Regions from separate parts of the Blautia sp. MCC283 genome, predicted to be linked through region 1. Evidence: predicted binding sites of a transcription regulator. Region 1 holds the regulator's gene; each other region holds the start of a gene.

Region 1 (3,176 bases):
ACATTCCCGCCCAAAAATTCCTTCCACTGCGGATGCATAGCCAGAAGATTCAGTCCATCCGCATCCAGGATCAGCGGTTTCTTCTCTCTGGCAGCTGCCGTAAGAAACCACTGTGCTCTCTCACGGCTTGCCACCGATGTTCCAAGCCCTGGACCGATGACGATCACGTCACACCAGGAAAGAAGCTGTTCGTTGGATTCTTCGTCAAACCTGCTGCATACCATTGCTTCCGGAAGAAGGATCTGCAAAGGAATCCTGTTCTCTTCCACAGTCTGGATCTTTACCATTCCCGCTCCGGTCCGAAGTGCCGCGCTGGCACTCAAATAAGCAGCACCACACATTCCTGCACTTCCGGTAACAAAAAGTATCTTTCCAAAAGTCCCCTTGTTCCCACCGGGATCACGTTCCGGAAACAGTTTCAGATCTTCTTTCTCCAGACATCTCGCCGATGCTTTTACAGCTTCCTGCTCATAGATCCCAATGTCAGCTATAACGATCTTTCCCGCATACAGCCTTCCCGGATAAAAACAAAGACCTCTTTTCCGGTAACCAAAAGTAACGGTAAGATCGGCACTGAAGGCAATTCCCATTTCCAGGCCAGTATCTCCGTTCACTCCTGATGGGATGTCAACAGCAATTTTTTTCGCCCGGGCACTGTTCATCTCGTGGATGATCTCAGCATAATGTCCCTCGATCGGACGCGCCAGGCCTACGCCAAACACGGCATCTACTATAGTAGTATATTCATCCCAGGCCGGGTTATTCACTTCCGGGACCTGATAACCTGTAGCGATCTTATACTGAAGCAACGTTTCCCTGGTCATTTTTTCTTTGTTTCCGGCCATATAAAATTCAGCCCGAACACCTTTCAGATGAAATAATCTGGCAATGGCAATACCATCTCCTCCGTTATTTCCACTCCCGCATACCACCAGGATCTTCTCGCTCTTCCCAAGATATTTCTCTGTTTCCTCAACTACTTTCAACGCTGCCCGCTCCATCAGAACTTCAGAAGCAACCCCGATCTTGTGGATCGTAGCATTATCCAGCTTCTTCATTTCTTCGCAGGTAACAATTTTTTTCATGCTGCACTTTGCCTCCCCTCTTTAACAGAGAAAGCTGCCGTTTCCGGCAGCCCGCTAAAATTTATTTCTCTACATGTTCCTGCCTGTATTTGCTCAGATTATAAGACAGTGTCATCAGGCTCTCAGAAAGATGCACGTTCTCTACGATCACATCATCCGGTGTCTCAAGATCAAGATGTGCAAAATTCCAGATTGCCTTGATCCCGTTCTCCACCAGAATATCTGCCATTTCCTTGGCCTTATTCTTCGGAAGAGTGAGAATTGCGATCTCTACGTTATTTTCTCTCAGGAAGAATGGAAGTTCGCTGAGCATCTGGATCTCAAGTCCGCGAACCGCAATGCCTTCCAGCACAGGATTTACGTCAAAGATTCCTACCAGCTTAAATCCCCTTTTCTCAAAATCCACATAATTGGCAAGTGCCTGTCCAAGATTACCGGCACCCAGGATGATCATCGGGTGGGCGATATCCAGTCCCAGGATCTTACCGATCTCTGTATAAAGATAATGTACATTATAGCCATACCCCTGCTGCCCGAAACCGCCGAAATTATTAAGATCCTGACGGATCTGAGAAGCTGTGGTATGCATCTTCTTACTTAATTCATTGGAAGAAATACGCTCTACATTGTCTTCCATCAGCTCTCCTAAGTAGCGGTAATAGCGTGGCAGACGCTTAATCACCGCTTTCGAGATTTGTTTTGTCTCCACGATAGTTTCCCTCCTTACTTTACACTAGGTTAATTATACCGAATTGACATTTTCCTGTCAATCAAACTTGTAAGTTATGTACAAATTTCTTCATATTTTTTTAAAAAATTGATTTTTTCTTTGAATTCCTGGCGGTTTCCGTTATAATAAGTGGAGGATTTTCCCTGTTTATTTACTATTCAGGGATAATTCTTTATACAGGAGGACAGTTTTTATGATTTTATCATGTCAGAATATATGCAAAGCTTTTGGCGAAAAAGTAATTTTAAATGATGCATCTTTTCATATTGAAGACCGGGAAAAGGCAGCTCTTATCGGATGTAACGGTGCTGGAAAGACTACTCTTCTTCGTATCATCATGCAGGAGATTTCCGCGGATTCCGGCACGGTAGTACTTGCCCGGGACAAAAATATCGGCTATCTTGCCCAGTACCAGGATATCCACGGACACCATACCATCTACGAAGAGCTTCTTACCACCAAACAGCATATTATCGATATGGAACGCCGTATCCGTAATATGGAGCAGGAAATGAATACCGTAAAAGGCGATGACCTGAACCGCCTGATGGAGACATATACCCGTCTCACCCATCAGTTTGAACTGGAAAACGGCTATGCTTACAAAAGTGAGCTCACCGGTGTCCTGAAGGGTCTTGGTTTCACGGAAGAAGATTACGACAAACAAATCGAGAAACTTTCCGGAGGCCAGAAAACCCGTGTGGCACTTGGAAAGATGCTTCTCTCCAAGCCGGATATCCTTCTTCTGGATGAGCCTACCAACCACCTGGATATGGAAAGCATCTCCTGGCTGGAAACTTATCTTCTGAATTATCCGGGAGCTGTTTTCATCGTTTCCCATGACCGTTATTTTCTGGATAAAGTCGTCACCAAAGTTGTGGAGATCGAAGCCGGACAGACACGTGTCTACAGCGGCAACTACTCCGCCTATGCCCTTAAGAAGGCGCAGCTGCGCGATGCCCAGTACAAGGCGTACTTAAACCAGCAGAGAGATATCAAACATCAGGAAGCAGTCATTGCCAAACTGAAATCTTTTAACCGCGAAAAATCCATCAAGCGTGCAGAAAGCCGCGAGAAGATGCTGGACCGTGTACAGCGTATCGAAAAACCTCTGGAAATCCAGGACCGTATGCGTATTTCCCTGGAACCGCGTGTATTAAGCGGAAATGATGTACTCCATGTGGAGGAACTTTCCAAATCCTTCCCGGGGCAGACCCTGTTTTCTGATATTTCTTTTGATATCAAGAGAGGGGAACGTGTAGCTCTTATCGGCAATAACGGAACCGGAAAAACAACGATGCTGAAGATCATCAACGGACTTATCGAGGCAGATGCCGGCAAGTTTTCCCTGGGTTCCAAAG
Region 2 (3,176 bases), on a different contig from region 1:
ACATTGATATCGTCAACACTTTTTTTGTTCAGCATCTCTATATCTCCTTAACTTTTATTTCTGCAAAAGCAGATCAATAAGGGCGAGCGATATTGTTGTCCGCTCTGTTAACAGTCATTCCTCAGACATTTTTTTGTTTGGTCTTTTGGAAAAAAAGGGCCCGGTCCTCTTCAGACCGGACCCTTTCTGAGTCTATTCTTCTACACCCGTTCGCAGAAAATTAAGCGTTCAGAAGTTTTCCGAAGTGCTTGATTGTACGAACCATCTGGCTTGTGTAGGAGTTCTCGTTGTCATACCAGGAAACTACCTGAACCTCTGTTGTGCCATTCTCAAGTGGAAGTACCATTGTCTGAGTAGCATCGAAGAGGGAACCAAATCTCATACCAACGATATCGCTGGATACGATCTCATCCTCGTTGTATCCGAAGGACTCATTGGAAGCTGCTTTCATAGCTGCGTTGATCTGCTCTTTAGTAACGTTTCCTTCAACTACTGCTGTAAGGATTGTTGTAGAACCTGTTGGGGTAGGTACACGCTGTGCAGAACCGATAAGTTTGCCGTTAAGCTCTGGGATAACAAGTCCGATAGCTTTAGCAGCACCTGTGCTGTTCGGAACGATGTTAACTGCAGCTGCACGGGATCTTCTCAGATCGCCTTTTCTCTGCGGTCCGTCAAGTGTCATCTGATCGCCTGTGTAAGCGTGGATTGTGCACATGATACCGGATTTGATCGGTGCAAGATCGTTAAGAGCCTTAGCCATTGGTGCAAGGCAGTTTGTTGTACAGGAAGCTGCGGAGATGATCTTGTCCTCGTTTGTAAGACCCTGATGGTTTACGTTGTAAACGATTGTCTTAAGGTCGTTTCCAGCCGGAGCGGAAATAACTACGTGCTTAGCACCTGCATCGATATGAGCCTGAGCTTTGTCTTTGGATGTGTAGAAACCTGTGCACTCAAGAACTACGTCTACACCGATCTCTCCCCAAGGAAGCTCTGCAGCGTTAGCCTTAGCATAGATTTTGATCTCTTTTCCGTCTACTGTGATGGAATCCTCGCCTGCTGTTACTTTATCAGCAAGAGCATATCTTCCCTGTGTAGAATCATATTTTAATAAGTGAGCAAGCATCTTAGGAGATGTAAGATCGTTGATTGCTACGATCTCAAATCCTTCTACTCCAAACATCTGACGGAATGCAAGACGACCGATACGTCCAAAACCATTAATTGCAACTTTTACTGCCATGATAAATTCCTCCTATGAATTGAATGGTGATTTAAATCGTTCCTTTGTTAAAGAAACATCAACCTGTCTCATATTGTACCTAATTCCAAACAAAAATTCAAGAGCTATTTATAAAAAAGCACATTAAAATAAATATTAAGAAAATTTATGAAAAATGTGTTATAATTCTGTGAGAGAAATCTCTGTCCTGCCAGCTCTAAATTTCAAAGCAGGTACAGCATCTGTTGCACACTCGTCAGACTTGAATATGGAGGTACAAAATGGGCCAGAAAATTTTATGGGACTGTCATATGCATTCCTCTTTTTCCGCAGATTCCGAAACACCCATGGAAGATATGATCCAGACTGCGGTTGATAAAGGTCTTACTGGAATCTGTTTTACCGAGCATCTTGATCCGGATTACCCGGAAACACCGGAAAATCTGGACTTTTCACTGGATATCCCGGCATACCGCCAGCGTCTTTTTGAACTGGCTGATGCTTTCCGGGACCAGATTTCTGTAAATTTCGGAATCGAACTGGGACTTCAGCCTCATCTTTCCGAATCTTTTTCCGGACTTCTGAAAGAAATCCCTTTTGACTTTGTTATTGGTTCTTCCCATGTGGTGCACGGATATGATCCCTATTATCCTTCTTATTTTGAAGGCCGGAAAGAATCCGCCTGCTATATGGAATATTTTGAATCCATTCTGGAAAATATCGCCGCATTTGATAAAATGGATGTCTACGGACACATTGATTATGTAGTGCGTTACGGCCCCAATCAGAACCGTCAGTACTCCTATGGCCGCTATAAGGAAATCCTGGATGAAATTCTGCGTACACTGATCCGCAAAAACATCGGAATTGAACTGAATACCGGAGGTTATCACTACGGTCTTGGAGAACCCAATCCATGTGTGAATGTAATCCGCCGTTATCGTGAACTTGGCGGCGAAATCATTACCATCGGTGCAGACGCCCACACCCCGGATAAAATTGCCTATGCTTTTGACAGGGCAGCCGATGTTCTCCGTGACTGTGGCTTTTCCTATTATACTGTGTTCAAAAACCGTCAGCCGGTTTTTCACAAACTGTAGATCTATTTCTCTCTCCAGTCAGAGAGTTTACATTTTATACCGAAAATACCAATTTATTTAAGGAGGAACTCTATATGTCAACAAAAAGACTCCAGAAAAAGAAAGCTGCCATGCAGGCAAAAAAAGAACAACAGCTGAAAAAGAAGCCAGAAACTGTTAAGATTGAAACTTCAAAAACCGAAACCGTCAAAATCGAAACTTCAAAAACTGAACCGGTCAAGGTCGAAACCTCCAAAACTGAGCCGATTAAAGTCGAGACTTCAAAAACTGAGCCAATTAAAGTTGAGACTTCAAAAACCGAGCCAATTAAAGTTGAGACTTCAAAGACCGAACCGATCAAAGTCGAAACTTTCAAAACTGAACCGGCGAAAGTTACTACTTCCAAAACCGAACCTCTGAAAGTCGAAACTTCTAAGGAAGACACTGCCTACGATGCACTCTACGAGAAACGCCTGAACCACTACTACAACGATCTGAAATGGCTCTACTGCGAGCTGTTCCGTGACCATCCAGAGGTTGCCGGCACATTCTCAAGCCTCACAAAAAAAATGAAAGAGATCTACTGCGAGCGTTCTCTTTCCATGAAAGAAGCTGACCAGAACTGTGCTGCTGATCCGGACTGGTTCCGTAAGACCATGTTTACCGGAATGGCTGTAAATCCTGCTGATTTCGCAGATACCCTTGCCGGACTGTCCGGTAAGCTGGACTATATCAGTGAATGCAAGGCAGACACTCTGTACCTGACAGATCTTTTCCAGGCAACTTCCAACTGCTCTCTTCGCATTATCCCGGAGATCGGAACCTCAGAAGATCTGCACGACCTTGCAGTTAACTGCCAGAAAGCAGGTATCCGCCTG
Region 3 (3,176 bases), on a different contig from region 1:
GCCGTCTCCCCTCCTCGAGCCGTCTCCCCTCCTGGCCACGCAGGGAAGCCGCACTTTTTTGAGAGTGTGGCTTTTTTTGATGGGGCGATGGATGCGACGGTATTGTTTGCGAGAGGCTGTGCCGATCGGGTGAGAGGGGGACGGAAGGCGGCCTGCGTAGCAGGCCTGTTCCTGGATTGATGAATGAATAGTTTGACTTTTAGATGTGGTAAAACAGAACATACAATTATAATCGGCACAGTGATAAATGGGTGATAGAAGTGGAATACAGGACCGAACCAGGAGTGTTACATTATGAAGGGGCCTGGCCGAATTGCGTGCCCGGAAAGAGGGGAGAAAAACGGGCTTCGCAACTCTGAGTGCTTTCTCCCCTCAGAACTCCCCACTGGAAAAGTGCAGAACTGAAATCTCAAAACTTTTCACATACAACACGCACATCCATATAAGATAATAAGAAAAAAAGAATTAAGACAGAAATAAAATCTGTCGAAGTATCACCAGTCCCATAATATGGACTGGATAAAACCAGTAAAAGAAATATTTCGCCGCTTTTCCGTGGATAAATCCCCTCTCCCCATTGTACAGGTTAATGGACAGAAAGGCGAAACAGGCTCTCCATTCATAGTAAAGCCAGCAGCTTCCAAGGATCGCCTGCCCGGGCTTATCGTTTCGCATATAGTACATGATCAGGAGAAAAATATATCCCCGCCATCCGTAATCTGCTTTCAGAAAAATGGAAACAACAAGCAGTCCCAGGATACAGAGAAGCTGTATCAAGCGCTTATCCTTAAAATATTCGATGGCACAAAACGCCAGGTATCCCAGGAAAAGCGTGAAAAACACATTCTGTCTTTCATAATGCAGTGTGTTTGTGAACATCAGGTTCCAGGGAATCTCTGAGATCAGAGCAAAAAGAAGGAGATTCCGTCCATAGCGGAAACGGCTCCTGGTATGCCGGAAACCTTCCAGCAGGAGAAAGCAGAAGATGGGAAAAGCCACTCTGCCGATATCGCGAAAAATAAGATACACACTGTATTCCCTTCCGAGAAGCGTAAACAGGACTTTCTGTGCAGGCGGATACATACTTAAAATCACAGCTCCGATATGATCGATCAGCATGGTGATGATCGCAATCATCTTCAGGGCGCTTCCGCTGAGGATACGGTATTTTTCTGGAAAAACAGAATCCACAGATGCATTCATGAAAAATATACCTCCAGGGTTAAACTTGATAATATATTATCACATACATAGAATAGTTGCCAGAAATATTTGACAGTTAGGCATGCAATACTGCCAGAATAACTTCCAATATTATGCGTTTTATGGCAAAAATTTATCAAATATGACTGGACGAAACAAAGGTTTTGTGAGAAAATAGCCGTAGGGTGTTATCGAACTTTTTTTCTCAATAACATCGGTCAATCTATACTTGAAAGGAGTTTTAAAATGATTTATTCACGCGAAGTAGAAGAAATGTGTCCAGTGGCACAGGGCGTACATCATGGTGCCGCTCCGATCCCGGAAGAAGCAAAATGGGTTCAGGCAAAAGAAGTAAAGGATATCTCCGGATTCACACACGGTGTAGGCTGGTGTGCTCCACAGCAGGGTGCCTGTAAGCTGTCCCTTAACGTAAAAGAGGGAATCATCCAGGAGGCACTTGTTGAGACAATCGGATGTTCAGGAATGACTCATTCTGCTGCTATGGCTGCTGAGATCCTTCCAGGACTTACTGTAATGGAGGCACTGAACACAGACCTTGTATGTGATGCAATCAATACAGCTATGAGAGAGCTTTTCCTTCAGATCGTTTACGGACGTTCCCAGTCTGCATTCTCCGAGGATGGACTTGCAGTAGGAGCTGGTCTTGAGGACCTTGGAAAAGGACTTCGTTCTCAGGTTGGTACAATGTATGGAACTCTGAAAAAAGGACCTCGTTACCTTGAGATGGCTGAGGGTTATGTTACAGGTATCGCTCTTGATGAGGACGATGAGATCATCGGATACCAGTTCGTAAGCCTTGGAAAAATGACTGACTTCATTAAGAAAGGTGATGACCCGAACACAGCATGGGAGAAAGCAAAAGGTCAGTACGGCCGTGTTGCAGATGCTGTTAAGATCATCGACCCAAGAAAAGAGTAATTACACTTCGTAAGGTAAAAATATCAGGAGGTTACAGGAAATGGCTTTATTTGAATCATATGAGAGACGAATTGACAAGATCAATTCTGTTTTAAACAGCTATGGAATCGCTTCTATCGAAGAAGCTGAGAAAATCACTAAAGACGCAGGTCTGAACGTTTACGATCAGATCAAAGGCATTCAGCCGATCTGCTTCGAGAACGCTTGCTGGGCTTACACAGTAGGTGCAGCGATCGCAATCAAAAAAGGCTGCAGAAGAGCCGCTGACGCAGCAGCAGCTATCGGAGAAGGCCTTCAGGCATTCTGTATCCCAGGATCCGTTGCAGACACACGTAAAGTAGGTCTTGGACATGGAAACCTTGGAAAAATGCTTCTTGAGGAAGAGACAGACTGCTTCTGCTTCCTTGCAGGACATGAGTCTTTCGCAGCAGCTGAGGGTGCTATCGGTATCGCCGAGAAAGCAAACAAAGTTCGTAAAAAACCTCTTCGTGTTATCCTGAACGGTCTTGGAAAAGACGCAGCTCAGATCATCTCCCGTATCAACGGCTTTACATACGTAGAGACAGAGTATGATCCATATAAGAACGAGGTTAAAGAAGTATTCCGTAAATCCTATTCAGAGGGACTTCGTGCAAAAGTTAACTGCTACGGCGCTAACAGCGTTCCGGAAGGTGTTGCTATCATGTGGAAAGAGGGTGTTGACGTTTCCATCACAGGAAACTCCACAAACCCAACTCGTTTCCAGCATCCAGTAGCAGGAACATATAAAAAAGAGTGCAACGAGAAAGGTAAAAAATACTTCTCCGTTGCTTCCGGCGGTGGTACAGGACGTACACTTCACCCGGATAACATGGCAGCAGGTCCTGCTTCCTACGGTATGACTGATACACTTGGACGTATGCATTCTGACGCTCAGTTCGCAGGATCTTCTTCCGTACCGGCTCACGTAGAGATGATGGGTCTCATCGGCGCTGGAAACAACCCGATGGTTGGTATGACAGTAGCTGTAGCTGTTTCCGTACAGGAAGCTGCTG

The links. The regulator Rex, encoded in region 1, represses fermentation and respiration genes when NADH is low (regulators of the CRP and FNR family bind a similar motif). The targets are predictions, from matches to a motif close to ATTGTTAANTANTTAACAAT.
Region 2: a site for Rex is predicted at 1,284-1,303, ahead of gap (type I glyceraldehyde-3-phosphate dehydrogenase). Genes of this name have one in related genera too.
Region 3: a site for Rex is predicted at 1,228-1,247, ahead of GPK81_RS14620 (iron-sulfur cluster assembly scaffold protein). Genes of this name have one in related genera too.

Annotation. Positions count from the first base shown of each region.
Region 1 is NZ_WQQB01000028.1:146,124-149,299, forward strand. Features, by position in the region: gene GPK81_RS10120 (bifunctional ADP-dependent NAD(P)H-hydrate dehydratase/NAD(P)H-hydrate epimerase) at 1-1,085, opposite strand, end outside; gene GPK81_RS10125 (redox-sensing transcriptional repressor Rex) at 1,147-1,794, opposite strand; gene abc-f (ribosomal protection-like ABC-F family protein) at 2,009-3,176, shown strand, end outside.
Region 2 is NZ_WQQB01000069.1:109,510-112,685, reverse strand. Features, by position in the region: gene GPK81_RS17025 (phosphoglycerate kinase) at 1-35, opposite strand, end outside; gene gap (type I glyceraldehyde-3-phosphate dehydrogenase) at 221-1,240, opposite strand; gene GPK81_RS17015 (histidinol-phosphatase HisJ family protein) at 1,501-2,319, shown strand; gene GPK81_RS17010 (hypothetical protein) at 2,394-3,176, shown strand, end outside.
Region 3 is NZ_WQQB01000049.1:41,493-44,668, forward strand. Features, by position in the region: gene GPK81_RS14615 (TraX family protein) at 466-1,203, opposite strand; gene GPK81_RS14620 (iron-sulfur cluster assembly scaffold protein) at 1,450-2,142, shown strand; gene GPK81_RS14625 (GGGtGRT protein) at 2,183-3,176, shown strand, end outside.